Linked DNA regions of Thiocapsa rosea. The protein of the gene in region 3 binds, or shares a complex with, the protein of the main gene of each other region. Links are inferred from orthologs where the notes say so. Each region holds a gene or a part of one and is shown on either strand. Other genes may lie near its edges. The genes, in order: dnaX, dnaN and holB.

What was found.
Region 1: the proteins of holB (region 3) and dnaX are in contact, whole or in part, in a cryo-EM structure (PDB 8GIZ), measured with the Escherichia coli proteins. The link is inferred for Thiocapsa rosea from one-to-one orthologs.
Region 2: the proteins of holB (region 3) and dnaN are in contact, whole or in part, in a cryo-EM structure (PDB 8GIZ), measured with the Escherichia coli proteins. The link is inferred for Thiocapsa rosea from one-to-one orthologs.

The regions. Positions count from the first base shown.
Region 1 is NZ_RBXL01000001.1:2,902,645-2,912,961, forward strand. What follows is about bases 7,334-10,317. They hold dnaX (DNA polymerase III subunit gamma/tau), read left to right. Parts: upstream 7,334-7,964; coding sequence 7,965-9,671; downstream 9,672-10,317. Other genes in these bases: BDD21_RS12885 (coiled-coil domain-containing protein), read right to left, coding at 7,334-7,440; BDD21_RS12900 (YbaB/EbfC family nucleoid-associated protein), read left to right, coding at 9,883-10,206; recR (recombination mediator RecR), read left to right, coding at 10,222-10,317. Also shown: BDD21_RS12850 (hypothetical protein), read left to right, coding at 1-107; BDD21_RS12855 (UDP-2,3-diacylglucosamine diphosphatase), read right to left, coding at 323-1,084; BDD21_RS12860 (peptidylprolyl isomerase), read right to left, coding at 1,105-1,593; cysS (cysteine--tRNA ligase), read left to right, coding at 1,974-3,374; BDD21_RS12870 (hypothetical protein), read right to left, coding at 3,733-4,179; BDD21_RS12875 (hypothetical protein), read left to right, coding at 4,548-5,102; BDD21_RS12880 (fumarylacetoacetate hydrolase family protein), read right to left, coding at 5,314-6,129; more of BDD21_RS12885, read right to left, coding at 6,166-7,333. UniProt on the Escherichia coli protein: Part of the beta sliding clamp loading complex, which hydrolyzes ATP to load the beta clamp onto primed DNA to form the DNA replication pre-initiation complex.
Region 2 is NZ_RBXL01000001.1:1,597,054-1,607,368, reverse strand. The notes cover bases 4,659-7,640. They hold dnaN (DNA polymerase III subunit beta), read left to right. Parts: upstream 4,659-5,590; coding sequence 5,591-6,691; downstream 6,692-7,640. Other genes in these bases: recF (DNA replication/repair protein RecF), read left to right, coding at 6,704-7,640; dnaA (chromosomal replication initiator protein DnaA), read left to right, coding at 4,659-5,399. Also shown: tRNA uridine-5-carboxymethylaminomethyl(34) synthesis GTPase MnmE, read right to left, coding at 1-1,328; membrane protein insertase YidC, read right to left, coding at 1,348-3,030; membrane protein insertion efficiency factor YidD, read right to left, coding at 3,023-3,259; rnpA (ribonuclease P protein component), read right to left, coding at 3,244-3,642; rpmH (50S ribosomal protein L34), read right to left, coding at 3,639-3,773; more of dnaA, read left to right, coding at 4,056-4,658; more of recF, read left to right, coding at 7,641-7,840; gyrB (DNA topoisomerase (ATP-hydrolyzing) subunit B), read left to right, coding at 8,068-10,315. UniProt on the Escherichia coli protein: Confers DNA tethering and processivity to DNA polymerases and other proteins. Acts as a clamp, forming a ring around DNA (a reaction catalyzed by the clamp-loading complex) which diffuses in an ATP-independent manner freely and bidirectionally along dsDNA.
Region 3 is NZ_RBXL01000001.1:4,675,661-4,685,992, reverse strand. What follows is about bases 3,189-6,187. They hold holB (DNA polymerase III subunit delta'), read left to right. Parts: upstream 3,189-4,173; coding sequence 4,174-5,202; downstream 5,203-6,187. Other genes in these bases: BDD21_RS20760 (TatD family hydrolase), read left to right, coding at 5,748-6,187; BDD21_RS20770 (PilZ domain-containing protein), read left to right, coding at 5,206-5,577; tmk (dTMP kinase), read left to right, coding at 3,476-4,177; mltG (endolytic transglycosylase MltG), read left to right, coding at 3,189-3,479. In the rest of the region: acpP (acyl carrier protein), read left to right, coding at 1-173; fabF (beta-ketoacyl-ACP synthase II), read left to right, coding at 292-1,530; pabC (aminodeoxychorismate lyase), read left to right, coding at 1,549-2,481; more of mltG, read left to right, coding at 2,478-3,188; more of BDD21_RS20760, read left to right, coding at 6,188-6,521; pap (polyphosphate:AMP phosphotransferase), read right to left, coding at 6,556-8,133; phosphate signaling complex protein PhoU, read left to right, coding at 8,423-9,088; BDD21_RS20745 (NfeD family protein), read left to right, coding at 9,406-9,873; BDD21_RS20740 (SPFH domain-containing protein), read left to right, coding at 10,026-10,332. UniProt on the Escherichia coli protein: Part of the beta sliding clamp loading complex, which hydrolyzes ATP to load the beta clamp onto primed DNA to form the DNA replication pre-initiation complex.

The DNA.
Region 1 (10,317 bases), 1.8 Mb from region 3 along the record:
TGGCCGCCGAACAGATGACGCCGCAGGAATGCGGCTATTCCTTCGCGACCGCCGACGCGCGCGTGACCGAGGCGATCGGGCGTGATCCCCTAACCGACCCCCTTTGATCGAGCTTTGCGTGCCTGCCGGACGTGTCGGGCGTGGGTCGTGCCTCGCCCGTCTCGGCAAAAGCGACAACCCTAATCGTTGTCGTTGTCGTTGTCGTAATCGTAATCGTAATCGTAATCGGATTCCGGACAACCACGAATACGACAACGACAACGACAACGACAACGAGAGCTGTTGTCAGTTGTGCCTCCGATCGTCACCACGACCTACGCGTCTACAGCCTGTAGAGGTTGTCGACTGAAGACTGTACGGCCTCTCGGTGCCAACCCGAGGGTCCGTGGACCAGCATCTCGCCTTGATCCGGGTGCCATTCGGCCAACACCGAGCGCACGGCCTCTCGGCCGTCGATCTGCAGGCGATGATCGCCCGGACGATGGGTGTGCCCGTGGATCAGGCGCGCGGCGCCGTAACGGCGCAGATAGTGTGCGACCGTCTCTTGGTTGACGTCCATGATGTCCAGGGCCTTCTCGGCGGTCGCGGCTCCGCTTTTGCGGCGGTAGTCGGCGGCGACCTGGCGACGCGCCGCGAGTGATCGCCAGAGGAAGAGGCGCTGCACCAGCGGGTTGCGGATGCGGCGCCGAAATCGCTGATAGGCGACGTCGTCGGTGCAGAGCAGATCGCCGTGCATGAGCAGCGTGGGCTCGCCGTCGAACCGGGCGAGGGTCGGGTCGCGCAGGAGCCGGCATCCGGTCTCGCGGCAGAAGGCCCGACCAATCAGGAAGTCGCGGTTGCCGTGCATCAGATGACAGCGGACCCCGGAGGCCGTGACGGCGGCGAGTGCGGCCTTCACCTCGGCGTTGGGCGTGCCGTCGTCGTCGTCGCCGATCCAGGCGTCGAAGATGTCGCCCAGGAGATAGAGTTGATCCGCCTCGCGGGCGCGCCCGGCGAGGAAGGCGATGAAGAGATCCACCGTCGCCGGTCGATCCGGCGACAGATGCAGGTCGGAGACGAAGACGCTGACGTCTTCGGTCGGCACGCGTGTCCCGCCTCGGCGCGTTAGTCGGCGACGACCGCCTGCTCGAGGACAACATCCTGCACCGGCACGTCCTGGTGCCCGTGACGGGAGCCGGTCTGAACGCCGCGGATGGCGTTCACGACATCCATCCCCTCGACGACGTATCCGAAGACACAGTATCCCCAGCCGTCCTGCCCCGGATAATCCAGGAAGCCGTTGTCCGCGACATTGATGAAGAACTGCGACGTGGCCGAGTGCGGGTCCATGGTGCGCGCCATGGCGAGCGTGCCGTTGAGGTTCTTCAGTCCGTTCTTCGCCTCGTTCTCCACCGGAGCGCGTGTCGGCTTGGGCGTGAAGTCCGGCGTCATGCCGCCGCCCTGGATCATGAAACCGTCGATGACGCGGTGAAACAGCGTTCCGTCGTAGTGACCGTCGCGGACGTACTGCTCGAAGTTCGCGCAGGTCTTGGGCGCCTTCTCGGCATCCAGCTGGATCAGGATGTCGCCGAGGGTGGTGGTGAGCTTGATCATCGGGGATCTCCGCAGGCTGTACTGGCGCGCCGGCGGCGCACGCGGGTTTAAACCGCGCCCGGCGCGGTATGCGTCGTTTGTTGGATTGGCTCGGCCGCGCCGGCTCCGACACATGTCGGAGCCGGCGCGGTTTAAGGTATTCAAAAAGATCAAATTTTAAACCGCGTTCCCACGAAGGGCCTGGACGCGCCAAACGTCGAGCTTACTCGAAAGTGCGCGTCTTGCTCCGGACGCGATCTAGGTTGAATGGTACGGCCTTTGCGCAGTCGGGGAAAGGCGGGTTCACGCCTGCATCCTCGGCTTTGTTACCATGCCGGGCTTGCCGGAACCCGGCTCCGGACCCCTTGCGGCCCGGACCAACCCACTCGCGAGTGCATTCCATGTTGCAGATCCACAATAGCCTCACCCGCCGCAAAGAGCCCTTTGAGCCGATCGAGCCCGGCAAGGTGCGCATGTATGTCTGCGGCATGACCGTGTACGACTACTGCCATCTGGGTCATGCGCGCGTGATGGTGGTTTTCGATGTCGTCTATCGCTATCTGCGCGCGCTCGGGTACGAGGTGACCTATATCCGCAACATCACGGACATCGACGACAAGATCATCCGTCGCGCGGCCGAGGCCGGCGAGCCGATGCAGGCGCTCACCGAGCGCTTCATCCAGGCCATGCACGAGGATTCCGATGCGCTCGGGATCCTGCCTCCGACCGACGAGCCGCGCGCCACGGCGCACATGGACGAGATCCTCGCCATGATCGGCACCCTGATCGAGAAGGGGCTCGCCTATGTCGCCGAGAACGGCGATGTCTACTACGCGGTGGCGCGCTTTGCGGGCTACGGGAAGCTCTCGGGGAAGGATCCACAGGATCTGCGCGCGGGCGCTCGGGTCGAGATCGACGAGGCCAAGCGCGACCCGCTGGACTTCGCGCTCTGGAAGTCCGCCAAGCCGGGCGAGCCGGCCTGGGACTCGCCCTGGGGACCGGGACGGCCCGGCTGGCATATCGAGTGCTCGGCCATGAGCACCTGCGCACTGGGCCATCATTTCGACATCCACGGCGGCGGGGCGGATCTGCAGTTCCCGCATCACGAGAACGAGATCGCCCAGTCCGAAGGGGCCACCGGCGAGACCTTCGTGAACGTCTGGATGCACAACGGGTTCGTGCGCGTGAACGAAGAGAAGATGTCCAAGTCGCTCGGCAACTTCTTCACCGTGCGCGAGATCCTGGAGCGCTTCCGTCCCGAGGAGGTGCGCTATTTCATCCTGACCAGCCAGTATCGCAGCCCGCTGAACTACGACGACGAGCACCTCGAGCAGGCCCGTGCGGCGCTGACCCGACTCTACACGGCGTTGCGCGGCGTGCCGGATGTCGCGTCCGAGACGCCGGATGCGTCCGTTGCCGCGCCCTTCGTCGAGCGCTTTCATGCCGCGATGGACGACGACTTCAACACGCCCGAGGCGCTCGCGGTGTTGTTCGATCTGGTGCGCGAGGTCAACCGCATCCGAGCGGATGATCCCGGCGCTGCCGCCGGTCCGGCGGCCGTGCTGCGACGGCTCGGCGGCGTACTCGGCATCCTGCAGGAGGATCCGGAGCTCTATCTTCGTGGCCGGGCCGACGACGGGGGGCTGTCGGATGAAGAGATCGAGAACCTGGTTCAGGCGCGAATCGCCGCCCGCGCCGCCAAGGATTGGGGCGAGGCCGATCGGCTGCGCACGCTGCTGACGGAGGCGGGTATCGGTCTCGAGGACGGACCGAGCGGGACGGCTTGGCGGCGCGGGGCTTGACGGGGGCGAATGGATCTTTGGTATCCGAGACCCTTTGTTTGCGGGCCGAATCGTTGCGCGCACGGGTGCGGGCGGGAGAGGATGGGTTTGGGCGTCGGAGCGGGGAGGATGGGTTTCGCTGCGCTTTACCCATCCTACGTTTTTTGCTTGTATTCGGGTGGTGCTGGTCCGCTTACGCCGCCAGTCTTGAATAAACCGTCGGGGAATTCGTCGTCGTCGTAATCGAATACCGGACGACAACGACAACGACAACGACAACGACAACGACAACGACAACGACAACGACAACGACAACGACAACGACAACGACAGCGACAACGACAACGACAACGACAACGAGCAGATCCTTCGACCCCGTTTACCGGTCCCGGCTCCACTGGTCTTGAGCGGTGCTGCGTGCGCGGCAGGCTTGCTCGCACTCGGTAGCGCGATTGGCGCAGTAGCCGAAGAGGTTCTCGGCGCAGGACCACCAGGGATAACCGCATTCGGAGCGCTCGAAAGCGGAGGCCAGACACCAGCGGTAGTCGACGAACGCCTCGCTGTAGCCTGCCTGGCATTGGCGATAGCTGTAGCGCGCATCGGCGTTGCATTGGTCTCGGACACCTTGGCATCCGCCGATACAGCTCAGCTCGGCGAGTTGTCCGGGCAAGCCCGGCGTTTGGGCACAGCCGGATGACAGGGCGGCGAGGAGCAGGCTCGAAAGGCCGAGTGCGAGGAGACGCGTGCTCCACCGCGCGACAAGCCGCGTCGTCTCGGGCAGCCCCTCGCCTGGCTTGGATCCGTGGATGAATGGCCTGGTTCGCATCCCTGAGTCGCTCCGTGTCGGGTTGATTCGAGATCGGGGTCGGTCGCTGCGCGTCTCGCCGTTCCGGGAACTGTAGTCCGAAAGCGCCCCGCTGTGCAGGGTGCGATGCATGGGTTTCATGCGCGCTCGGTCTTAAACCGCGCCGTCTCCAGCGGTCGTCAAGTCGACCGGGGCCGATCCCGTCCAAAAACATCGCATACCGCGCGGGGCGCGGTTTAATGCTCCCCGGCCGGCGCGATTGGGCCTAAACTGACCGCGTGCTCACCGGGCAAGGAGACGATCGAGGCGGTCTCGACCGGGACGATCACCGGTCCGGCTCACCCGTCCCGGCCGCTCGGTTTACCGGTCGTTGTGCGCGGAGAACGCTTATGACCCGCTTCCATGTCGCTGCCCTATTGTCGCTCCTGCTCGGGGCCTGCGGACTCGTGCCGCCGAATCATCTGGGCGGGATCAGCGCGAGCGTTTCGCCGATGGACTATGCTCGGCGTCTCTGCGCCCACCTTGATCCGGAGTCTTACTCCTCCTGCGTGAGCGAGGTCTTGGACGAGATCGACCGCGGCCAGCCGAATCGGTTGCCGCCGGGCTATTCAACCTCCGGTCCCTTCGCCGTCATCATGGGCGGCGAGGTCTACACCGGCGATTATCGCTCCTCGCCCTTCGCGGCCGATTTCCGCGTCTCCAACGGCCAAAACGCCTGCCGCGGCGGTTACAACGCCTTCACCGGCTCGGCCGACGCCGTCTTCGATGTCTATTGCGACGACGGTCGCAGCGGTTGGGCCGACATCATCCGCGCGAGCGACGGCCGCAACGGCATCGGCAAGATCGCCCTCGACGACGGGACCGAGGGCGACATCGTCTTCGGTCATTTGCCCCTCGGCGGTTTGGATCGAGGGCGGAACGACGCGCTTCGAGCTGAGTGGTGAGTGGTGAGTAGTGAGTAGTGAGTAGTGAGTGGTGAGTGGCGAAGCGATGCCTGCGATCGTCGCGAAGTGACGATGTCCCCGGGATCGACGACTTGCAGTCGTCTTCTTCCGCCGGCCAGGCGGCCCGCGGGATCGAATTCAATGCGCCGACGGTGGGTTGTGCCTCGCGCGGCTCGGCACAACCGACGATCACCGACCGACCCTCTCCGCCTCAGGCCAGGCTTCGCGCCTGCTCAACAGGGTTCTCCAGCGCCCCGATCGTCTCGATCTCGACCACCACCCGGTCGCCCGCGCTCAGGAACAGCGGCGGCGTGCGTGCGAAGCCGACGCCGGGCGGGGTGCCGGTGATGATCACCGTGCCGGGCAAGAGCCTGGTGTCGCGGCTGAGGAAGGCGATCAGCTCGGCGATGGTGAAGATCATGTCGCTGGTGTGGCCGGTCTGGACGCGCTCGCCGTTGAGCGTGCAGATGACGCTCAGCGCTTGCGGGTCCGGGATCTCGTCGGCGGTGACCAAGACCGGCCCGAGCGGGCAGAAGCTATCGAAGCTCTTGCCGCGAATCCATTGGCCGGCGCCGCCTTCCTTCTGCCAGCGTCGCGCGGAGATGTCGTTGGCGCAGGTGTACCCCAGCACGTAATCGAGCGCGGACGCCACCGGGACGTCGTGCGCGGTGCGGCCGATGACCACGGCGAGCTCGGCCTCGTAGTCGACCTCGGGTCCGTGCTCGCAGGCGTTCGGCAGGATGATGGGCGCGCCCGGATCCGTGATCGCCGTGGTGGGCTTCATGAAGACGACCGGGTTGGCCGGGATGGCGGCCCCGGTCTCCTCGGCATGGGCGCGATAGTTCAGGCCGATGCCGTAGACGTTGACCGGGACGATCGGCGCCAGCCAGCGCGCCACCGCGATCTCGTCGGCGGTCTCGGTCAGACCCTCGTAGAGGTGACCGCCGAGCCGGCGGGCATGCCCGGCGTCGATCGGGATGCCGTAGTGGACGGTGCAGTGGGTGTCGAGAAAGCGGGCGATCTTCATGTTCGTGGTCTCGTCGATAGCGGATGGATACGGGATTCAGCCGGCGCTGCGGGTTCGCAGCTGCTCGGTGAGTTTTTGGAATTCGCGCTGCATCTCCAGATTCTCGAAGGGGCGCAGGGTCGGGACTTGGCGATTCATCAGGCCGTCGAGCAGCTGTTGGCTCGATCGCACCAGGCTCACCAGCTCGCCGGACACCCGGACGGTCTCGTAGGTGTTCCAGGCGGCGGCGATATCCTTCTCGAGCTCGCGTCTTGCCTGCTTCACCTGCGCAGCCTGTTCCGCGAGGTAGCGGCGATAGATCTCGGCGGCCTGCACGGTCAACTGCTGTGCCTCCAGGTTGGCCGCGAGCACCTCCTGGCGTCCCGGCGACTCGCGCTGCAGGGCTCGGGTCTCGCCGGAGAGTTCTTGGGCACGCGCGATGATGGCGTCGATCTGCGGGACATACTGCTCCCCGATCGCCTCCTCGATCTGCAGGTGCATGCGGTTGAGCGCCTGCAGCAGGACGACATAGAGGCCGTAATAGCGTCGCGCGCTCTGTAGATCCTCGCCGCTTTGGGCGACCAGCACCTCGAGCTGGGCGGTGACCGCCTTGACGTTGTCGAACAAGATGCCCAGGTCGATCATATTGTCGCCGACGACGGTCGAGAGCAGCAGTTCGAGCTGATCGTCGGCCAGCTCCAGACCCATGCCGCGCAGCTCGCCGGCGAATTCCCGCTTCACCGCGGCCAGCTCGCCGTTCAGGCGGTCGATGTCGTCTTCCAGCGATCCAATCAGTCGATCGTAATCGGCGACGGTCCTTCTGAGCGTCGACTCCGCGGGGGCGGCGATCCGCTTCTGCCGGGCGTCGGCGATCCCGGCACGGGCCTTCTCGATCTGGGCTTGGAGGATCCGGATCCGCTCGCGGTAGTTTTGGATCGGCGAGGTCGAGAGGATCTGCACCGCCGTGTCGAGCAGGGCATTGATCTCCTCGCGATTGGAGCGCCGATCGGCCCCGAACCAGGTCTTCTCGGGCAGCTCGCCGTGGCGCTCTTCCAGGACCAATGCCGAGTCCAGCGTGGGGACGACCGAGCCCCAGACCCGGGCGAAATCCCGATCGTCGGCAAAGAGTCCTTTCGCATCGGCGACGGCCCGATCGGCAAAGTCGCGCGAGCGCTCCCACCACCCGGTGGCGGTCTCGAGGGTTCTGTTCCAGACATCCGGCTGGGTTTCGGAGGCTGAGACTGCAGGGGGCTCGGTCTCGGCGGCGAGATCGCCGACGCCGCCGATGACGAGCGTCCCGAGGACAAGGATGAGCGGGGCGATAGGACGCATGGGTAATGAGAATGCCTCGGCGGGTCTGTTTGCGCGGGTCCCGAGCCGGCGGGCTCGGCCGTGTCGGATGCTCGGCCCCGGCCACGGGTCGTCCGCGTGGAGTCTGCCACGCCCGGGCGGTCGGGTCGATTCGGGTGTCGGGCCATTGTCGAGCTAGTTTCGGGCCGATGTCGAGCCAGTGTCGAGCCAATGTCGAGCCAGCGAGCCGGCGTCGGGCGTTTGTCTTCGGTCGTGCGCTTTGTTAACCTTGCGCGTCGATTCGGGCCACGGCCCGCATGTCGATGTCATGGTGGCTTGCGCCGGTCCCCTCGCAACGCGAAACCGTGAACCCGGTCAGGCCCGGAAGGGAGCAGCCGCAGCGGTTGAAGCGTGTGCCGGGGTGTGGCTGGCGTCGGCCGCCGCCCCACCCGATCGGGTCGGGCGGGTGGGCGTCGTCTTCGTGGATTCGTTTCCAGCCAATCACCGTTCACCACGCGCCACTCTATCAGCCGCCCCACACGGAATTCCTCCGACTCGAACCACGCATGTCCTACCAGGTGCTCGCCCGCAAATGGCGCCCCAAGAGCTTCGATGATCTGGTCGGACAATCGCATGTCGTCCGCGCACTCTCCAACGCGCTCGATCGCGACCAGCTCCATCATGCCTATCTCTTTACCGGCACCCGCGGTGTCGGCAAGACCACGCTTGCCCGCATCCTCGCCAAGGCGCTGAACTGCGAGGAGGGTGTGAGTGCGCGCCCCTGCGGGGTCTGCGCGTCCTGTCGTGAGATCGACGGCGGGCGTTTCGTCGATCTGATCGAGGTGGATGCCGCCTCGCGCACCAAGGTCGACCAGACCCGCGAGCTTCTGGACAACGTCCCCTATGCCCCGGCCCGTGCACGCTATAAGGTCTATCTGATCGACGAGGTGCACATGTTCTCCAACCACAGCTTCAACGCCTTGTTGAAGACCTTGGAGGAGCCGCCGCCGCATGTGAAGTTCCTGCTCGCGACCACCGACCCGCAAAAGGTTCCGGTCACGGTGCTCTCGCGCTGTCTGCAGTTGAATCTGCGCCGTCTCTTGCCCGAGGAGATCCGTGCCCGGCTCCAGCATGTCCTGGAGGCCGAGGGACTTGAGTTTCAGGCCTCCGCGCTGCCCTTGCTGGCCCGCGGTGCCGACGGCAGCATGCGCGACGGCTTGAGTCTGCTCGATCAGGCGATCGCCTTCGGCGGCGGGCGGGTCGAGGAGTCGGGCGTGCGCACCATGCTCGGGACCCTGCCGGGTGATCTGACGCTGGATCTGCTCGACGCGTTGGCGGCGGGCGACGGCGCGCGCGTGCTGACCGAGGTCGAGCGCGTGGCCTCCCTCACGCCGGATTTCGAAGAGCTGCTGCGCGAGCTGATCACGCTGCTGCACCGCTTGGCACTGCTTCAGCAGGTGCCCGAGACACTGGCCCCGGACGATCCGGATGCCGCGCGTCTGAAGGCGCTGGCAGGCGCGCTCCCGGCCGAGGACCTACAGCTTTATTATCAGGTGGCGCTGACCGGGCAAGCCGACCTGCCGCTCGCCCCCGATCCGCGCGCCGGTTTCGAGATGGTCCTGCTGCGCGCCCTGGCGTTTCGGCCGGGTCCGCATCGGGACGAACCCACGCGAGCGCCGACGCGCCCCGCGCCCCTGCGCGAGACCGCGCCCGGCGGTGCGGCCAACTCGCCACTGTCCTCGCCAGCGTCCTCGCCAGTATCCTCACCGGTATCGATGCTCCGGCCGGTTGCCGAGCCGCGCGTCGCCGAGCCTGCGCCGGCGCAGCGTGCGGCTGCCGCAGTCTACGCGCCGACCGAGACTCCGGGCGCCGCGCGTGCAGTCGTGCTCACCTCGCACGCGGAATGGCTCGCGCTCGTGGATCGTCTGGAGCTGGGCGGGATCGCGAGCCAGATCGCCCATCATTGCGATCTGAAAGGCTGGGCGGACGGGCAACTCTCGCTCGGCTTGGATCCGGCCGCCGAGCATCTGCGCTCCCCGGGTGCGGAAGCGCGCCTGCACGCCGCGCTGGAAAAGACCATGGGGACGGCGGTTAAGCTCGACATCCAGGTCGCCCGGCCGCAGCGCGAGACCCTGGCCCAGCGACGCGAGCGCGAGACCGGCGAGCGTCGTCAGGCGGCGGTCTCCGCGATGGAGGAGGACCCGGTTGCGCGCGCGATGCAGGACGAACTCGACGCGAGCTGGATCGCCGGGAGTATCGAGCCGACCGATTGAAACCGGCGTGCCGGCACGCAAACGACGCGCCGGGCGTTTCTGTTGCGCCGAATCTCCGTGCGGAGGTTCGGGTGGACTGGGGTCGCACTGCGACGGATTCTTCCAACGAGATAGCCAACCGAGAAGAGAGGATGCGGGAGATGGACGGCGTTCGCCGCCGTGCGCTATCCCGCCTCGGCCCCGGGGCCGAGGTTTCCCGCGACAACGCATGATGAAAGGTGGAATCGGTAACCTGCTCAAGCAAGCGCAGAAGATGCAGGAAGACATGAAGCTGGCCCAAGAGCGGCTCGCCCTGGAAGAGGTCGTCGGCGAGTCCGGCGGCGGTATGGTCAAGGTGACCATGAACGGCCGCTATCAGGTCAGTCGGGTGGAGATCGACCCCGGCGTGATGGGCGACGACAAGGAGATGCTCGAGGATCTCATCACCGCCGCCGTCAACGGTGCAAGCCAGCGCGTGGCCGAGAAGGCGAAGGAGAACATGGCGGAGCTGACCGCCGGGTTGCCCTTGCCGCCCGGGATGAAGCTGCCCTTCTAGGCGCGGCCCGACGCCGTGTCCGAGCGCCCGCTTCTCGGTCAGTTGATCGATGCCCTGCGGTGCCTGCCCGGCGTCGGGCCCAAGTCGGCGCAGCGCATCGCCTTCCATCTG
Region 2 (10,315 bases), 3.1 Mb from region 3 along the record:
ATACAGAAGCTCGAGAAGATCCGTCCGAGCAGGTCTTCCGAGGTAAAGCGGCCGGTGATCTCGCCGAAGGCGTGCTGGGCCTGAAGCAGATCCTCGGCCACCAACTCTGCGCCTGCTGCCTGCGCGAGTGCGTCTTGGGCCGATCGTAAATGAGCGAGGCCGCGATGCAGGGCATCAAGGTGGCGTCGCCGCGCAACGAAGGCGCCTTCGGTCAGGGCACCGAGACCTGCTCGATCCCTCAGGTGGGACTGCAAGAGGTCGAGCCCTTCTCCGGTCTTCGCGGAGAGGGCGATCTCCGTGCCCGTCTCCACCTCGCTCGATCCGGGCGGCATGCCGTAGAGGTCGATCTTGTTGCGGACGCGGGTGACCGGAACGCGTGCCGGGAGGCTCTCGCGGGTCAGCGGATCCGGGCCTTCGGCGGCGTCGTAGACCCAGAGGACCAGGTCGGCTTGGTCGATTTGCTCACGCGCTCGCCGCACGCCTTCGCGCTCAACGAGGTCTTCGCTGTGACGCAGCCCCGCGGTATCGACGATCCGAATGGGCAATCCGTCGACCTGGATATCGAGCTTCAGCAGATCGCGCGTGGTGCCCGGGATCGGGGTGACGATGGCGGCATCCTGTCCGGACAGGGCATTGAGCAAACTGGATTTTCCAGCGTTTGGCGGGCCGGCGATGACGACCGCGAGACCATCTCGAATGACCTGCCCCAGACGCGCGGCACCCATAACCTCGCTTGTGAGGCCGATGAGGATCCGAAGATCGTCGGAGACGCCGAGATCGGCAGCGAGATCGAGCTCTTCATCGGGAAAGTCGAGCGTGGCCTCGATGTAGGTCCTCATGCGGATGAGGCGCTCGATGAGGTCGTCGATCTTCTGCGAGAAGACCCCCTGCAGGCTGCGTCCGGCGAGCCGGGCGGAGAGCGCGGTCGAGCTTTCGATGAGATCCGCGATGGCCTCGGCCTGCGCGAGATCGATCTTGCCGTTGAGAAAGGCGCGCTCGGAGAACTCTCCGGGGCGGGCAGGGCGGGCGCCGAGTTCGAGGCAGCGCTGGACCAGAAGATCCAACACGACCGGGCCGCCGTGGCCCTGTAGCTCGAGGACATCCTCGCCGGTGAAGGATGCCGGTGCGGGAAAGTAAAGGACGATGCCTTGGTCGATGAAGGCGCCCGAAGCATCGCGGAAGGTCGCGAAGCTCGCGGATCGCGCAGCAGGAAGCCGGCCGAGCACGGCGGTGGCAATACGGGAAACACCGCTGCCGCTCACCCGCACGATGCCCACCCCGCCGAATCCGGGCGGGGTGGCGACGGCTGCAATGGTGTCTGTCACCATTGCGCTCGACCCACAGGGTCTACTTCTTCCGTTTGGCCGCGGCCGCCTGCTTCTCGATCGTGCGGGTGATGTGCCATTGCTGCGCGATGGACAGGAGATTGTTGACGGTCCAGTAGAGCACCAGGCCCGACGGGAAGAAGGCGAAGAAGACCGTGAAGACGAACGGCAAGGCCATCATGATCTTCGCCTGCATCGGATCCGGCGGCGGCGGATTCAGCTTCATCTGCACGAACATGGAGACACCCATGATCAGCGGCAGGATGAAGTAGGGGTCGGGCGCCGAGAGATTGTCGAGCCAGAGGATGAAGGGCGCATAGCGCAGCTCCACGCTCTCGAGCAGGACCCAGTAAAGCGCGATGAAGACCGGGATCTGGATCAGGATCGGCAGACAGCCGCCGAGCGGGTTGATCTTCTCGGTCTTGTACATCTCCATCATGGCCTGGTTCAGGCGTTGCTTGTCGTCGCCGTAGCGATCTTTCAATGCCTGCAGTCGAGGCGCCAGCTGACGCATGTTGGCCATCGACTTGTAGCTGGTCTCGGAGAGTTTGTAGAAGGCCAGCTTGATCAGGATCGTGAGGAAGATGATCGACCAACCCCAATTCCCGACCACCCAGTAGATCTTGCTGAGCACCCAGAAGATCGGCTGCGCGATGACGGTGAGCCAACCGTAGTCGACCGCCAGCTCCAGCCCCGGAGCCACGCCCGCAAGCTGGTCTTGGAGCTTCGGACCGACAAAGAGCTCGTTCTCGAAGACGTGGGTTGCGCCGGGCGCGATGCTGACCGCGGGCGAGTACTTGCCGATGATGTAGCGCGAGTCGGCGAGGACGTTCGTATAAAAGGTCTCGAGCACGCCCGCCGGCGGGATCCAAGCCGCCAGGAAGTAGTGCTGCATCATGGCGATCCAGCCGTCGGCGACACTCCGGTCGAGCTTGCCTTTGCGCATGTCGTCGAACGACACCTTCTTGTACTTGTCCTCCGGGCTGTAATAGACGGCACCGGTGAAGGTGTGGATGAAGCGCGATTCGTTCGGATCGTAGAGATCCGTGCGCTGGAGCTGGTTGTACTGGCGCGCGACGAGAGGCGCGTCGGTCGTGTTGGTGATCGACTGGCTGGTGCGCACGACATAGCTGCCGCGCTCGAAGCTGTAGCGTTTGCGGACCTCGATGCCGGTGTCGCTGACCCAAACCAATTCGACATCGAGGGTCTTCTCGTCCGGCCCGAGCCGATAGACGGACTGAGTGGCCTCGAAGATCGCCTCATGTGTCGGCAGCAATGAGGGGTCTTCGCCCAGCAGCCCCGACTGGGCAATAAACATGTTCGGGGGAACGGGCTTGAGCAACTGGAAGGGTTCGTCCGGACGCTCCGCGACGGTCGCGTAATCCAACAACCAGGCCGCGGAGAGGGTTCCACCGCGCGGGGAGATCTCGATGTGGAAGACGTCGGTCTCGACCCGGACCGGGATCTCGGTCGGTGACGTCGACGCTTCGGCGGCAGACATGCCGGCGGTAATGGCATCGGGGGTCGTCGCGACCTGCGGGACATCCGGCGCCGCGGAGGAGGGGGCGGATGCATCGACCGTCAGACCGCGCTCCTGCGCCACCTGCGGCTGAGCCGGGCGCCCGTAGTCTTCCATCCAGGCCGAGTAGATGAGAAACACTACGGCGGCCAGGGCGAAAAACAGGATTAAACGCTGGTTATCCATGAGAACTGGTCTGCCTTTCGGTTGGAACTGGATCGAAGCCGCCTTCGTGCCAGGGGTGGCAGCGGGACACCCGGCGCATCGCCAGGTAGCCGCCGTGCAGGAATCCGTGGCGCTCGATCGCCTCGACGGCGTAGTGCGAGCAGGAGGGATGGAATCGGCAATGCGGCCCGAGGAGCGGACTGATGCCGTACTGATAGGCGCGGATCAGGACGATCAAGATTCGACGCATGGTTGTTTCTCGATGGTATCCCAGGCGCGGGCGAGGGTGGCGAACAAGCGCTGATTCGGCATGGCCGGCGCGCCGGACGCGCACAGCACAACGATATCCCAGCCGCCGAGGCGCGAGCGATTGAGCCGGAAGCTTTCGCGAACGATCCGTTTCAAACGGGCTCGGTCGACGGCGCGGCGCGCGCACTTCTTCGCGATCGCGAGCCCGAGTCGTGGATGCTCCAATTGATTCTCGCGGTACAGCACGAGGAAGCCGGCGCCGCCGCGGCGCCGCGGTTCGGCAAAGACGTCACGAAACTGTCGGGAAAGGGTGAGTCGACAGGTCCGCGGAAAGGTCTGATCCGGCTCCGCGGGCGGCTCGGCGCGATCCTCCGCGCGGTTCAGGGGATCAGGCGCACGCGACCCTTGGCGCGGCGGGCATTGAGGACCTTTCGGCCGTTTTTGGTCGCGCTGCGCGCGCGAAAACCATGGGTCCGCGCGCGCTTGATGCGGCTGGGTTGGAAGGTGCGTTTCATGCTCGGTGCTCCGGAAGTCGCGTCGTCCGGGACTCGGCTGAGCCCCGCCTTAAAAGGCGCGGAAACATAAGCAATTTCCGCCTGAAAGTCAATGCCGATAGGGTTCGGGCTCTGGGCGACCGGTTGTGGATAAGTCTCGTCCGGGAGGCTAGACTGCCGCAACACCGGATCGGGGAGAGGTCAGCGAGGGAAACCTCCGGACCGATCGGCCGAGCCATCAGGAGCGCCGGAGCGATCGACGGTCCTGCTCGACAACAGCAAGCGGGTTTTTGGGAGTCCACCGTGGGAGTATGGGAACAGTGTGTCAGACAACTGAAAGGAGAGTTGACCTCGGCTGAGTTCAACACCTGGATCCTGCCGTTGCAGGCGCGGGTGGACGAGGGTCGGTTGCGGTTGTTCGCGCCGAACCGGTTCGTCTTGGATTGGACGCGCCAGCATTACGAGGGGCGGCTGCTTGACCTGTGCCGTGCCTACAGCGACGGTGCGATCGCGAGGCTGAGCTTCGAGGTCGGGGGTTTAGACTCCACCTCGAATGGCACGCCGGCCCAGATCTCCACCGCCGCCGTTCCCGTGGATGCAGACGGTGAGTTGGCCGCGCGGCGGGCGAGTGCCAATTTGAACGCGGATTTCACGTTCGACAGCTTCGTCGAGGGTAAATCCAACCAGCTCGCCCGGGCGGCATCGATCCAGATCGGACAGAATCCGGGTACCGCATACAACCCGCTTTTCATCTACGGCGGCGTTGGGCTCGGCAAAACACATCTGATGCATGCCGTCGGCAACATCGTCCTCGCGACCAACCCGAACGCTCGGGTCGTTTATCTGCACTCGGAGCGGTTCGTGGCCGAGATGATCAAGGCGCTTCAGCACAACCGAATCGACGAGTTCAAGAAGACCTATCGCTCGGTCAACGCCCTGCTGATCGACGATGTTCAGTTCTTTGCGGGGAAGGAGCGATCACAGGAGGAGTTTTTTCACACCTTCAACGCACTGTTCGAGTCCCGCCAACAGATTGTCCTCTCCAGCGACCGTTTTCCGAAGGAGGTCGTAGGCCTTGAAGAGCGGCTTAAATCCCGTTTCGGTTGGGGACTGACGGTTTCCATCGAGCCGCCGGACCTCGAAACCAGTGTCGCGATTCTGCACAGCAAAGCGAGCCTCTGGGGTGTGGATCTGCCGGAGGATGTCGCCTTTTTCGTCGGGCGGCGGATTCGCTCGAACATTCGCGAGCTCGAAGGGGCGCTCCGACGTCTGGTTGCCAACGCTCAGTTCACCGGCAAACCCATCAGCATGGAGCTGGCAAAACATGCGCTTCGGGACATGCTGGCCGCACAGGACAAACAGGTCAGTATCGAGAATATCCAGAAGACCGTGGCCGAGTACTACAAGCTCAGAACCTCCGACATGATCTCGGCGAAACGCAGTCGCTCGATCGCTCGCCCGCGTCAGGTCGCCATGGCGCTCGCAAAGGAGCTGACGAAGCACAGTCTACCCGAGATCGGACGGGCCTTCGGAGGACGTGATCATACGACCGTCCTGCACGCGACCCGGACGATCAAGAATCTTCGCGACAGCGACGCATCGATCGAAGAGGACTACAAGAACCTGTTGAGAACTCTGACCTCATAGCTGTGGATAGCGTGTTGACAGAAATCGAAGGCGGTTTGAGTCGAAACTTATACACAGACTGCCCAGAGGTTGTGTCTTCGGTCGAGCACGCCGATGTCGCTGATCCAAGGTCAGTTGTGGGCGCTCCTGCACTCATGCACAGCCCTTATTACTACAGGTTTTTTAAATTACTTAAGTTTTAGGAGATCACGATGGAGCTTGTCGTCAGCCGTGAACGCTTGTTGCCTGTGCTCAGTAAAGTCGTCGGTGTGGTGGAACGACGCCAAACGCTCCCGATCCTCGGGAACCTCTTGTTGTCCGCTCGCGAAGACCGCCTCGATATTTGCGGAACGGATTTAGAGGTCGAGGTGAGGACGAGCTGTACCGCCACGGTGCCGGGGGTGGGTGAGACCACGCTTCCGGCTAGAAAGCTGATGGATATTTGCCGGAATCTGGCTGAAGGGACGGAGATTCGGTTTCGACTGAACAACGAGCGTTGCCTGGTCACTGCGGGACGCGGTCGGTTTACCCTCGGTGCTTTGCCCGCGGCGGACTTCCCGCTGATGGATGCCGACATCGATGGTGTGGAGGTGAAGGTTCCGGAGGGCGTCCTGCGTCAGATTCTCGATAAAACCTCGTTCGCGATGGCCCAACAGGACGTGCGCTATTACCTGAACGGTCTACTGCTCGAGTGGGAACGCACCGGGATCACGGCCGTCGGCACCGACGGGCATCGATTGGCGAAATTTCATCGGACCCTGGATTTGGATGTGCCGGAACGCGTCCAGGTCATCGTACCGAGCAAGACAATCCTCGAGCTTCGGCGACAATTGGCATCCACCGACGAGGAAGTGACGGTTTCGGTCGGTTCGAGGAGCATTCGGATTGCGGTCGGGGGCATGATCATGACTTCCAAGTTGGTCGACGGACGTTATCCGGAATACGATCGGGTTATCCCGCGCGAGCTCGGAAAGGTGGCCAGGGTGAGTAACGATGCCTTGAAGCGCGCCTTGGCACGGACCTCGATTCTGTCGAACGAGAAATATCGTGGCGTTCGTTTGGCGTTCGAGGAGGGCGTCCTACGGCTGCAGGCTCACAATCCCGAGCAGGAGGAGGCGGAGGAGGAGATCGAGCTCGACTACAGCGGCGAGCCCGTCGCGATCGGTTTCAATGTTGCCTATTTGTCCGATGTCTTGGGTGCGGTCGAGGGCACGGAGATCGAGGTTCGATTCAGCGATGCGGGGAGCAGCTCTGTTTGGCGTGGTCTCGCGGCGGAGGACGAAACCTATGTCGTCATGCCGATGCGGTTGTGATCTGCGGAGTTCATGGACGGTTTGACAGGTCCGCGGCTTTTGACGCTGCGGATCAGGAATCTAAGAAACCTCCGGAGCGTGGATCTGGACCTGCGGGAGAAGTCGCAACGGATCCTCTTGACCGGGGACAACGGTGCGGGAAAGACAACGCTGCTTGAAGCGGTTTATCTTTTGGCTCGAGGCCGGAGTTTTCGTGGACGCAAGGCGGGTTCCCTCACGACCGACGGTGAGCGTCGAACGCTGATCGAAGGGCGGTTTCGGGAGGTGGATTCGTCGAGCGACTCGATTTTGGTCTTTGAGCGAAGCGGTCGGGGAAGTCTGAGACGGTATAACAGTGTCCCGTTGGGTTCGCTACCACCGAGCGACAGCCCCCTGCGGGTCAAGCTTGTCGGGGAGAATCCTCAGATTCTGTTGGAGGGGGAGCCGACACTCAGACGCGGGCTTTTGGACTGGAATGTGTTCCACGTGGAACATCAGCTTGGTCGGCTGCGGGCGGATCTTCGGCGTGTCCTCGCCCAGCGAAATGCGGCACTCCGGCAAGGCGGCGCTCGCGTGTCGACTTGGGATGCGGCATTCGTCGACCTTTCGGGCCAAATAACAGGCAAACGCGTGGCTTTCCTGGAGCGGTGGCGCGCCCAGTTCAGAACGCTCGCAGACGACTTTGCGTTCCTAGACGGGTGCGATTTGTTCTTCGAGCGCGGTTGGCCGGAGGATAGCGACTTGTTGGACATCCTGGAGCGGGGGCGGAGCGCGGAGATACAACGCGGTCAGACCCTCGCGGGCGCACACCGGGCCGATATCAGGATCGGCCGCGACGGATCTCCATCGAGGCTCTCCCGTGGCCAGGCAAAGGTGGTCGTTTGTCTTCTTCAGCTCGCGGCAGAACGTGTTCACCGAATGACCGGGCTCGCGCCGTCGCTCTGGCTCCTCGACGACGTCGATGCCGAGCTCGACAAAGGCACCGCTGATCGACTCTGGCGGGTGCTCGGAGAGTCGGTCGCACAGCTGTTCATCGCACGCTTGAGCGCCGAGTCCGGGGGCATCGCCGATGGATCCACGATGCCGGACGCCATGTTCCACGTGGAACATGGCGTCCTCACCCCACCTGCGATCGTCGATCTTACCCCGACGAGGTTGTCCTCGGTTTGACGGCCTCACCGTCCACTGCCCATATCCGCACCCGCCGCCCTTAAGGCGCTTCGGCGCCCGTTCCCGTATAATGGGGGTGTTCAGGCAGCAGCCTTGCCCCGGCGTCCACCTCACCGACAGCGGGGCGCACCATGCTTCCAAAAAAGGCGTGATGCGGCGATCCATCAACGGTCGCGCAGCCAGCGTTTGCGAGCCCTCCCACCGATCCAGCATTTCGACCAGGCCACATGACCTACGATTCAACGAGCATCAAAGTCCTTCGCGGACTCGACGCGGTCCGTAAGCGGCCGGGCATGTACATCGGCGATACGGATGACGGCACCGGTCTCCACCACATGGTCTTCGAGGTCGTCGACAACTCCATCGATGAAGCCCTTGCCGGCCATTGCGACAACATCCGTGTCATCCTGCACGATGACGGCTCGGTTTCCGTGACCGACAACGGGCGCGGGATCCCCGTGGATATCCATTCCGAGGAACAAAGGTCGGCGGCCGAGGTGATCCTCACGGTCCTCCATGCCGGGGGAAAGTTCGACGACAACTCCTACAAGGTCTCGGGAGGGCTCCACGGTGTGGGCGTGTCGGTCGTCAACGCTCTCTCCGATCGCCTTTTTTTGAAGATATCCAGGGGGGGGCGCCTGTATCAGCAGGAGTACCACCTCGGAGAACCTCAGTACCCGCTCAAGCTCGTTGGAGACACCGATGCAACGGGAACGGAAATCCGCTTCTATCCGTCGGACCAGACCTTTACCCACATCGAGTTCCATTACGACATCCTGGCTAAGCGACTTCGCGAGCTTTCGTTCCTCAACTCCGGTGTGCGTATAGAGTTGTTCGAAGAGGCAACCGGCCGAGAGGACATCTTCGAGTACCAGGGCGGCATCCGGGCCTTTGTGGAGCACCTGAACCAGAACAAAGAGCCGATCCACCCGAGCGTGATCCATTTCACCGCCGAGCGGCAATCCGTCACGGTCGAGTTGGCGATTCAGTGGAACAACGGCTATCAAGAGACGATCTTCTGCTACACCAACACCATCCCGCAGAAGGACGGCGGCACCCATCTGGCCGGACTGCGTGCCGGGCTGACCCGGACCTTGAACGGCTATATCGAGCGCGAAGGTCTCGACCGCAACCAGAAGATCCGTCCGGTCGGCGACGACGCGCGCGAAGGCTTGACCGCGGTCCTGTCCGTGAAGGTGCCGGACCCGAAGTTCTCGTCCCAGACGAAAGACAAGCTGGTCTCCTCCGAGGTGAAGGCGATCGTCGAGTCACTCGTCGTCGAGCAGTTGAACATCTTTCTCGAGGAGCAGCCGGCGGAGGCGAAAGCGATCGCCAACAAGATGCTCGAGGCCGCGCGGGCTCGCGAGGCGGCCCGCAAAGCCCGTGAGATGACGCGACGCAAGGGCGTGCTCGATGTTGCAGGGTTGCCGGGCAAGCTTGCCGACTGCCAGGAAAAGGACCCGGCCAACTCGGAGCTGTATCTGGTCGAGGGTGATTCCGCAGGCGGTTCGGCCAAACAAGGGCGTGACCGGGCCTTCCAAGCGATCCTTCCGCTCAAGGGAAAGATCCTGAACGTCGAGAAGGCCCGTTTCGACAAGATGTTGTCCTCTGCCGAGGTCGGTACCCTCATTACGGCGCTGGGATGCGGGATCGGGCGCGAAGAATACAACCCGGACAATCTCCGTTATCACCGAATCATCATCATGACGGACGCCGACGTCGACGGCGCTCATATTCGAACGCTTCTGTTGACCTTCTTTTATCGTCAGATGCCGGAGCTGGTGGAACGCGGCCATATCTTCATCGCACAGCCGCCGCTCTACAAGATCAAGAAGGGGAAGCAGGAGGAGTACCTGCTCGACGATGCGGCCCTGAACCGCGCGATGCTCCAGGCTGCGCTGGACGGTGCCGACCTCCACGTCAATGCGGACACGGTGCCCTTGGCCCGTACCGCGCTCGAAACACTCGCGCGGGACTATCAAGTGTTCGTCGGGATCATCAAGCGTCTATCGACACGCTACGACGCGGTCTTTCTCGACGAGCTGGCCAAGGCGCCACCGCTCGACGATGCGCTGCTGGCTGATGCCGGAGCCTTCTCCGATTGGCGCAACGACATGGAGCGGCGATTGAATCAGCTCAAGTCGCTTTCGTTGCACTACCAGCTCCGTCTCACCGATCCGACATCGCTTCGTCCTGGCGCGCTGGAGTTGGTTCGTTTGATCCATGGCATTCCGGAGAGCCGCATCATCCCGCTGGACTTCTTCCACACGGCGGACTACGCAAAGATCCTGGATTACGGCCGAAAGGTCGCTGGCTTGATCGAGCCGGGAGCCTACATTGCGCGCGGCGAACGCCGTAAGGAGATTACCGAGTTGGGCGAAGGGATCCGCTGGCTGCTCGCCGAGGCGCAGCGCGGACACAGCATTCAGCGCTACAAAGGACTTGGCGAGATGAATCCCGACCAGCTCTGGGATA
Region 3 (10,332 bases):
AAGTGACCTCGGAGGCGTCTTTCGTCGACGATCTGGGCGCGGACTCACTCGACACGGTTGAGTTGGTCATGGCCCTCGAAGAAGAGTTCGAAACCGAGATCCCGGACGAGGACGCGGAGAAGATCACCACCGTCCAGCAGGCCATCAACTACATCAACCAGCACCAAGCCTAGGCGGGTGTCCGGCACCCGGCTCGTCGGGTGCTCCGAGGCTCGAGGGCCGTCGGCCGCAGATGGATGCCGGTGCGGCGGCGAGCGCCGAATATCGCGTTTCGAACGAAAGGGGTAGGCAATGTCAGGCAGAAGGGTAGTGGTCACCGGTTTGGGCCTCGTGGCGCCGGTCGGTTTGGACGTCAAGTCCTCCTGGGACAACATCCTCGCCGGCAAAAGCGGGATCAAACCCATCACCCACTTCGATATCGAGCCGTTCAGCACTCGCTTCGGCGGCCCGATCTATGGCTTCGAAATCAGTGATTACATCGCTGAAAAAGAAGCCAAGAAAATGGATAAGTTCATCCACTACGGCATGGCTGCGGGCTGTCAGGCGATTGCCGACGCCGGGCTGGAGATCGATGATTCCAACCGTCGCCGCATCGGCGTGGCGATCGGTTCGGGGATCGGCGGGATCACGGGCATCGAGAACAACTACGAGGCCTATCGAACGAAGGGACCGCGTCGGATCTCGCCGTTCTTCGTGCCGGCCAACATCATTAACATGGTTGCCGGAAACCTCTCGATCAAGTTCGGGCTCAAGGGGCCGAACTACTCGATCGTTTCCGCGTGCAGCACGGCGACGCACAACATCGGCGAGGCGGCGATCATGATCCGCCACGGCTATGTGGACGTCATGATCGCGGGCGGCGCCGAGATGGCGACCTCGCCGGTCGGACTCGGCGGCTTTGCCGCAGCCCGCGCGCTCTCCACCCGCAACGACGCCCCGGAGGCCGCCAGCCGGCCGTTCGATCGCGATCGCGACGGCTTCGTCCTCAGCGACGGTGCGGGCGTCGTGGTGCTCGAGGAGTACGAGCGCGCCAAGGCGCGCGGCGCCGTCATCTATGCCGAGCTGGTCGGCGTCGGCATGAACTCCGATGCCTATCACATGACCGCGCCGTCGGAGAACGGCGAAGGTGCCTGCGACTGCATGCTGCTCGCACTCGCGGATGCCGGTCTCGACAAGGAGCAGGTGAACTACATCAACGCGCACGGCACCTCGACGCCGGCCGGCGATGTCGCCGAAACCATGGCGATCAAACGTGCGTTCGGCCAGCGCGCCTACGAGATCCCGGTGAGCTCGACCAAATCCATGACCGGGCACATGTTGGGTGCTGCCGGGGGCGCCGAGGCCATCTTCACGATCCTCGCTCTGCGCGATCAGACCGCACCGCCGACCATCAACTACGAGACGCCGGATCCGGATTGCGATCTCGATTACGTCCCCAATACCGCCCGAGAGATGCGAATCGATCTCGCATTGACCAACTCGTTCGGGTTCGGCGGCACCAACGGCACCCTGGCCTTTCGTCGACTTTAAGGTCGACCTCGAGGTCGCTTGGTCGGCTCGTTGCCTTCGTCTCCGATTGCCGATCCGTCGGATGACGAGGGCGTCGCTGGGGCCGGTTTCCGGCGCGTCTTGGTGGACGGGCGCGAGCACGACCGGATCCCCGTCGGGGATCGCGGACTGCACTACGGCGACGGACTGTTCGAGACCATTCTCATTCGCGACGGCATGCCCTGTCTCTGGGATCGTCATATGGCGCGTCTCGCGCTCGGCGCCGATCGGCTGGGGCTCCCGAGGCCACCTCCATCGGTGTTGCGTGAGGAGGCCGTCCGGATCGGCACCGAACTCGATAACGGCGTTTTGAAACTGATCCTCACCCGCGGCGTCGGCGGTCGCGGTTACCGGCCTCCCGCCTCGCCGCACCCCCGTCGCATCCTGCTGTCCTATGCCTCGTCACCGACTGCCGACGCCTGTGTCAACGACGATGTCAACGACGGTGTCAACGGCGGTGTCGCGATCCGCTATTGCGAAACCCCCGCATCCGTGAATCCCTGTCTGGCCGGGATCAAACATCTCAACCGCTTGGATGCGGTGCTTGCCCGTCGGGAATGGGATGATCCGCAGATCGCCGAGGGTCTCATGTGCGACGAGGTCGGGAACCTGGTGGGCGGGACGATGACGAATCTCTTCGTTTGGGACGGTGTCGCGCTCGTCACCCCGTCGGTGTCGCGCAGCGGGATCGCCGGAACGGTGCGCGCGCTCGTCCTCGAATCCGCCGCTCGGGCCGGGATCGCCTGTGTCGAGCGACCGGTCACGCGCAGGATGCTCGAGGAGGCGGCCGGGCTCTTCCTGACGAATGCGCGGATCGGCGTCTGGCCGGTGTCGCGTCTTGCAGATCGGCGGTTCGACACCGAGCGCCTTCCGCTCGATTTTTTGAGCGCCGTCCGTCGAGCGGCGCAGACACCTGAATGGCCGGATCCATGATTGCACGCGTCTTACTCGTTCTGGTGCTCGCCGCAGGTGCGATCGGCGCCGGTCTTTGGCTCGATTACGGCGCCTTCCTCAGGGAGCCGGTGCCTTTGCCCGAGGAGAGCACCATCCTCGATATCCCGCGCGGGACCTCGCTGCGCGGATTGGCGCGTCGGATGACCGACGAGGGCATTCTGAAACACCCTTATTACTTCATCGCCTTGGCCTACCGGCAAGGTGATCAGGCGCGCGTCAAGGCCGGCGAGTTCGAGTTGAGCGCCGGGATGACGCCGGTCGATGTCCTGGCGCGCATCACCTCTGGCCAGGTCGTGCAGCATCCCGTCACGTTGGTCGAAGGCTGGACCTTTCGGCAGGCCGTCGCGGCGATCGAGGCACAGGATCGTTTTACGGGCGAGCTCTCGACGTTGTCCGACGAGGACCTGATGGCCAAGCTCGGTCGACCCGGCGAGCATCCCGAAGGGCGCCTTTTTCCGGACACCTACCGCTTTCCGCGCGACACGCCGCGTTTGTCGGTCCTGCAGCGCGCCTTCGAGCGCATGGAACAGGTGCTGGGGGAGGAGTGGGCGGAGCGCCGCGAGGGGCTCCCGATCGACAGTCCCTACGAGGCCCTGATCCTCGCCTCGATCGTCGAGAAGGAGACGGGTGCCGCGCATGAACGCCCGGAGATCGCGGGTGTCTTCGTGCGCCGACTGCGCAAAGGGATGCGCCTGCAAACCGATCCGACCGTGATCTACGGGATGGGCGAGCGTTACGAGGGTCGCATTCGACGCGCCGATCTGCGCGAGGCCACCGCCTACAACACCTATGTCATCAACGGCCTGCCGCCGACACCCATCGCCTTGCCCGGGCGGGCCGCCATCCATGCGGTCCTCAACCCCGCCGACGGGGACAGCCTCTATTTCGTCTCGCGCGGCGACGGTACACATGTCTTCTCCGCCACGCTCGACGCGCACAACCGGGCGGTTCGTCGCTATATCCTGGGTGAGCAATGAACCTTTCGACCGCGCTGAATCCGAAACCGGGGCGAGGCTGCTTCATTACGCTTGAAGGCATCGAGGGCGCGGGCAAGTCGACACACATCGCCCCGCTCTCGGCGCTTCTGTCCTCGTTGGGTATCGCGGTCGTGACGACGCGCGAGCCCGGAGGATCGCCGATTGCCGAGCGGATCCGCACCTTGCTGCTCGATTCGGCCAACACCGGGATGGACGAGACCGCCGAGCTGCTCCTCATGTTCGCGGCACGCGCCGAGCATCTCGCCAAGAGGATCCGACCTGCACTGGAATCCGGCGCCTGGGTGCTTTGCGACCGCTTTACCGACGCGACCTACGCCTATCAAGGTGGAGGGCGCGGGTTGAATCCGGAGCGCATCGCGGTGCTCGAGACGCTGGTTCAGGGCGACTTGCGGCCGGATCTGACACTGCTTTTCGATCTTGAGCCTGCGCTCGGGCTCGCGCGTGCACGCGGTCGCGGGGCTGCCGATCGTTTCGAGTCGGAGACCCTGTGCTTCTTCGAGGCGGTACGCGCGGTCTATCTCGAACGGGCGCACGCGAGCCCGGAGCGCTATCGTCTAATCGATGGGGCGGCGCCCTTGAGCGCCGTCGCCGAGCAGGCGTGCCAAGCCTTGCTTGCCCTCGTCGAGAGCCGGAGGTACGAGACCGCCGGTGCGTCAGGTGACGGAGCTGCGGTGTGACCGAGCCGACACCGCTCGCATTCGATGCACCTTTGCCCTGGTTGGCGGAGGATTGGGAGCGTTTGAATCAGGCACGCCGAGACGGGCGACTCGCGCATGGCCTTTTGTTCAGCGGTTCGCGCGGCATCGGCAAGCGCCATCTCGTCGAGCTGCTGGCCCGCTCGATGCTGTGCAGCACGCCCACGGCGGACGGACTTGCCTGCGGACGCTGCGCGGATTGCGCCCTGATCACCGCTGCGAGCCATCCGGATCTGCTGCGTGTCGGACCGGATCCCGAGGCGAAATCCGAAGAGATCCCGGTCGCGGCGATCCGCGCGCTCGTGGAGCGGGGCGCACTGACACCGAGCCGGGCCGCGTGGAAGGTGACCCTCGTGGATCCTGCGGATCATCTCAACGCCGCGGCGGCGAACGCCCTGCTCAAGACCCTCGAGGAGCCACCGGGTGCCGCGCTCATCGTCCTGGTGACGGAGCAGCCCGGGCGCCTGCCGGCGACCATTCGCAGCCGTTGCGCTCCGATCCGCATCCCGACGCCGTCCACGGCGGATGCGCTCGCATGGCTGGCCGGGCGAATCCCCCGAGAGACGTCCGCATTGCGCCTCTGTCTCGCGCATGGCGGACCTCTGCGTGCGTTGGACGAGTTCGAAGACGCCCGGCTCGAGCAGCGGCGCGAGCGGATCGCCGGGTTCCTCGCGATCGCCCGCGGCGAGCGCGACCCGCTTGCGGAGGCATCGGCTTGGAACAGCCTCGGACCACGGCTATGCTTGGATTGGTTGTCCGGCTGGCTGGTCGACTTGGTGCGTTTGGCCGCATGCGAGCACCCGACACGGCTCGACAATCCGGATCAACGCGAGGCATTGTGTACGCTCGCGCGGCGTCTGGAGCCGGCCTCGCTCCATCGACTCCTGCAACGCGTCCTACGTGCCCGTGCTCTGGTGGAAACCAGGGCGAATCCCCAGCTTATGCTGGAATCCTTGTCGATCGAATGGCTCCGTGTCGGTGCGGGGCAAGCCCTCAGGAGATCTTGACCCATGGCGATACCGGGCGCATCCACCGGATCCCTTGCGGGACAGCAGCGTATCCTCAGCTTCGCGATCAAGGATAAGGCTGCGCTCTATGCCGCCTTCATGCCGTTCGTCAAAAACGGGGGACTCTTCATCCCGACGACGAAACGCTATCAGCTCGGCGACGAGATTTTTCTCCTGCTGCAGTTGATGGAGGAGACCGAGCGCATCCCTGTCGCCGGCAAGGTGGTCTGGGTCACGCCGCCGGGTGCCGAGGGCAGCCGTGCGATCGGGGTCGGCGTGCAGTTCAGCGACCAGGACAAGGGCATGGCGCGCCGCAAGATCGAGGACTATCTCGTCGGCGCGCTCAACTCGGATCGTCCCACTCACACCATGTAGGCCACACCATGTGGTGTAGCGGTGCAGAGATTCCGAGACCGTCCGAGATCATCGTCGTTGTCGTTTTCGTAGTCGACCATCGATAGGACAACGACCACGATTACGACAACGACAACGACAACGACAACGAACGGCCTCGACACATCTGCCGCACTGCACCAGGAGAGCGAATGCTCGTCGATTCCCATTGTCACCTCGATCGAGTGGATCTTCGTCGATACGAGGGCGACTTCACCGGGCTCATGCAGGCGACCGCCGATGCGGGCGTCACGCACATGCTCTGCGTCTCGATCGATCTGGAGCACTACCCGGACATGCGACGCCTGGTCGATCCCTTCGAGCAGGTCGCCGTCTCGGTGGGCGTGCATCCGAACCAGGAGCATGGCGAAGAACCGACCGCGGAACGGTTGGTGTCGTTGGCGGCCGATCCGCGAAACGTCGCCATTGGCGAGACCGGACTTGACTATTTCCATCGCGATCTGGATCCGGCTCGGCAGCGCGAGCGTTTCCGCGTCCACATTGCCGCGGCGCGCGCGTGCGGCAAGCCGCTGATTATCCACACGCGCGATGCCCGCGAGGATACGATCGAGATCTTGCGGGAGGAGGGTGCCGATGCCGTCGGCGGGGTACTGCACTGCTTCACCGAGAATTGGGAGATGGCGAAGGCCGGCATGGATCTGGGTTTTTATGTCTCTTTTTCCGGGATCGTCACCTTCAAGAACGCCGAGGAGCTGCGCGAGGTTGCGCGCCGCGTCCCGCTCGATCGCCTGCTCATCGAAACCGATTCGCCCTACCTCGCGCCCATGCCCCATCGCGGCAAACCCAACGAGCCAAAGATGGTCACCCATGTCGCAGACCGGATTGCCGAGCTGCGCGGAATGGATCCGGCGGAGATTGCCGCGGTCACACGCGCGAATTACTTCCGGCTGTTCGCCATCGCGTAGGGCCGCAGTGCCGAGCCCTACGCGTCACAAAGGCTCACGAATCGGACTTGCCGTTCGCCCCCTTCTTCATCTGCTCGGGCCGTTTATCGCCGCAGGGTAGATAACCGGCCGTCGGTTCCGGGTCGTGCTTGAGCGCCTCCCGCACGGTGTCGCACACAGTCTTGAGCACCTTGATCCGCGCATAGGGTTTGTCGTTGCCCTCCACCAGGGTCCAAGCCGCATGCTTGGTGCTGGTGCGCACCACCATCTCGTTGATCGCATCCTTGTATTGCGGCCATTTCTCGCGGTTGCGCCAGTCTTCGTCGGTGATCTTGTACTGTTTGTACGGGACACTCTCGCGATCCTTGAAGCGTCTGAGCTGCTCGTCCTGGCTGATGTGGATCCAGAATTTGAGCAGGATCACGCCGCTGTCCACCAGCTGCTCCTCGAAGCGGTTGATCTCCGAGTAGGCGCGTCGCCATTCGGCATCGCCGGCAAAGCCCTCGACTCGCTCGACCAGAACCCGTCCGTACCAGGATCGATCGTAGAGTGTGATGTAGCCCGCGCGCGGGATGTGGCGCCAGAAACGCCAAAGATAGTGGTGTGACTTCTCCTCGTCGGTGGGCGCGGCGACCGGAATGGCGCGATAGAGGCGCGCATCGATCGCGGTCGTGATCCGGCGGATCGCGCCGCCCTTGCCCCCGGCGTCGACACCCTCGAACACCAGAACGGTCGAGCGCTTCTGGTTGTAAGCGCTCCAGGCCAGCTCGTTGATCTCGGTCTGCAGACGCTTCATCTCCGCCTTGTAGGTGTCCTTGTCCAAGGCGAGCGAGAGATCCAGTTGATCCAGGAGCGTGATCTGTGCGTTCGCACCGCTCGGCAGCTCCGGACTGCCGCCGCTGGTCTTGCGCTCGTCCGGCGGGTTATCGCCCAGGCGCGAACGGATGGCGTGCAGTAGGGTCTTGCCGACGGTCAAATCGCGGTAGCGCCGGTCCTCGGCCTCCACCAGATACCAGGGGCAAACACCCCGGTCGGTGTAGCGGATGACCCGCTCTGCAACCTGCTCGAAGGCGGCATACTGCTCGGAGAATTTGCTCTTGTCGGGGAGCATCTTCCAGCGGCTCTTGTCGTCGCGCGAGAGTTCCTTCAGACGCGCTTTCTGGTCCTCTTCGGACATGTGGAACCAGAACTTCAGGATGAGTGCGCCGTCCTGGATGAGCATGCGCTCGAAGTCCACGATGCGGTTGAGCTCCCCGTCGAGCTCCGCGTCGCTGCAATGTCCCTGGAACCGATGCTCGATCGGGGTCTGATACCAACCGCCGAAGAGGATCGAGATCTCCCCACGGGGCGGCATGGAGCGCCAAAAGCGCCAATAGCGTGGACGTGCGCGCTCCTCGTCGGTCTCGTCCCAGAAGGCGAAGGTTTGAACGCCGCGCGTATCCAGCCATTCGTTCAGTCGATTCACCACCTCGCCCTTGCCTGCGGCCTCGACGCCGGAGATGAGAACGACGACCGGGATATCGGAGTCCTTCAGGTCGCGTTGCGCCGAAAGCAGCTCGGTGCGCAGCTCCTCCTGCTGCTCTTTGAAGTCATCCTTGCTGACCGAGCGCCCCACCTTTGTCGATTCGAACATGCGTCATTTCCTCATGATGCGGGATCCGCTTCCACGAAACGGCCGACTTCGGGGCTATGGTCTTCGCATGGGGCCGATCGAGCAAGCGTTCTAAACCGCCTCCAACAGGGTAAATACGCCATACGAGCTGGCTCCGACGTGTGCTGCTTGACAGACGGTGTGGGGGACGCGCTTCAGATAGAGAAAATACAATGAGTTGCTTGCGGTCACGAAATCGTCAGATTTTCCGGGTAGATTCGGGACGCGCCACCGGCGCACGACCCGATCGAACCCTGACGGAGACTTGACCATGTCGAATTCCAACCTGTTGTTGGACAAGAAGCGCGAGGCATTAAAGGCGGGCATCCTTTCCCTCGGCGAACAGGTCCGAGAGGCACTGGAGCGCTCGCTAGACGTCCTGCGTCGACATGACCTCGACTTGGCACGCACGATCGTTTCCGGGGATGCCGAGATCAATCACGAGCGCCGTGCACTCGAGCAGCAGGCGCTCGTCGTCTTGGCGGCCTACAGACCGGCCGGATCGGATCTTCGCGTGATCGGTGCATCTTTGGAGATGATCTCGGAGATGGAGCGCATCGCGGATTATGCCGCCGACATCGCGCGCATCCTGATGCGCTGCGAGGCGCGATCGCTTCCCGAGGGGGCGGTGGCGCGTTGCGTGGATCTCGGCGATGCGGCGACTGCGATGTTCGTCGCGGCAATGACGGCCTATGCCCGAGACGCCGACGAGGCGATGGCGCGTGCCGCTGCGGGGCGTGACACCGAGGTCGACAACGCGGAGCGGGTCCTGATCGAAGAGATCCTCGACTGGATTCGCTCCAATCCGGACGACGCGCAGGTCGGCGTGTCGCTTCTGTCGATCGCCCACAACTACGAGCGGGTTGCGGATCGAGCCACCAATCTCGCCGAGCGTGTCGTCTACATCGCGACAGGCCAGACACCGGATCTCGATTGATCTGCGAACCATTCGCTGTCGTTGTCGTTGTCGTTGTCGTAATCGTATCGATGGACGATTACGACAACGACAACGACTATGGTCTCGGAGGGTCTCGGAATGTCTGAATGTTTCCACTAGACGGGCCACACAAACCTCAAGAGCCTCGTGACATCCGCTCCGCGGTGTCACGCATGCCCCTTGCGCTCCGTGCCAAGTGCCACGATGGCCGAAATGACGAATGATGCCTGATTGGGCATCGACGTATGCCAAGCACTCGTCCGGATGGTAGAGTTCGCTCGGTACAACGGATGGAGCGATCGGCCCGAGCCTTGCCCATGATCGACTGGACCTTTACCCCTGCCTCCCTTTGGACCCTGATCGGCGTCCTGCTGATCCTGTCCGAGCTTGCGCTGCCCGGCGTGATTGCGGTCTTCTTCGGGATCGCCGCGCTACTGATCGGACTGCTGCTGTTTCTTGAGGTCCCGATCGATCCGCCCGCCCAGATCCTCCTGTTCGGTGTGCTCGGTGCGGCGCTCTTGTTGCTCGCGCGTCATCGCCTCAAACCCTGGTTCCGGGGTCAAGTGGAGACGGGCGGGAGCGGCAGCGAGGTGTTGCCCGAAGGCACGCGCGCACGGGCACAGACCGATTTTGTCCGTGGCGCGGGTCTCGTGACCCTCAACGGTGTGCGCTGGAATGCCGAGTCGGCGGATCCCGTCCACGCGGGCGACACGGTCTGGCTCATCGGCCGGCGAGGGCTTGTCCTGCACGTCAGCGCAACGCCTCCGAGCACGTCCGAGCCCTGAGTCCGGCCGCGCGGTGCGTTGTTCGGAAGAATCGGTTTTGCCTTTTTCGTCTAAACCGCGCCAGCTCGAGCAATCGTCGAGTCTGCCGCGGCCGATCCCATCCAAAAACATCGCATACCGCGCCGGGCGCGGTTTAGAGGAGAAACGGCACGATGGACGACATGTATCTCAGCATCAGCACCCTGATTTCGCTTGTCGCGGTGGCCGTGATCGTGATCGCGCTGGCCAAGACGGCACAGATCGTTCCACAGCGCTCGGCCTATATCATCGAGCGTTTGGGGCGTTATTCGCGCACCCTGGATGCCGGATTCCATATCCTGATTCCCTTCGTGGATCGGGTCGCCTACCGGCATACGCTCAAGGAGGAGGCGCTCGATGTCCCCAAACAGCAGTGCATCACCAAGGACAACATCGCCGTCAGCGTGGACGGCGTCCTCTACCTTCAGGTGATCGACCCCC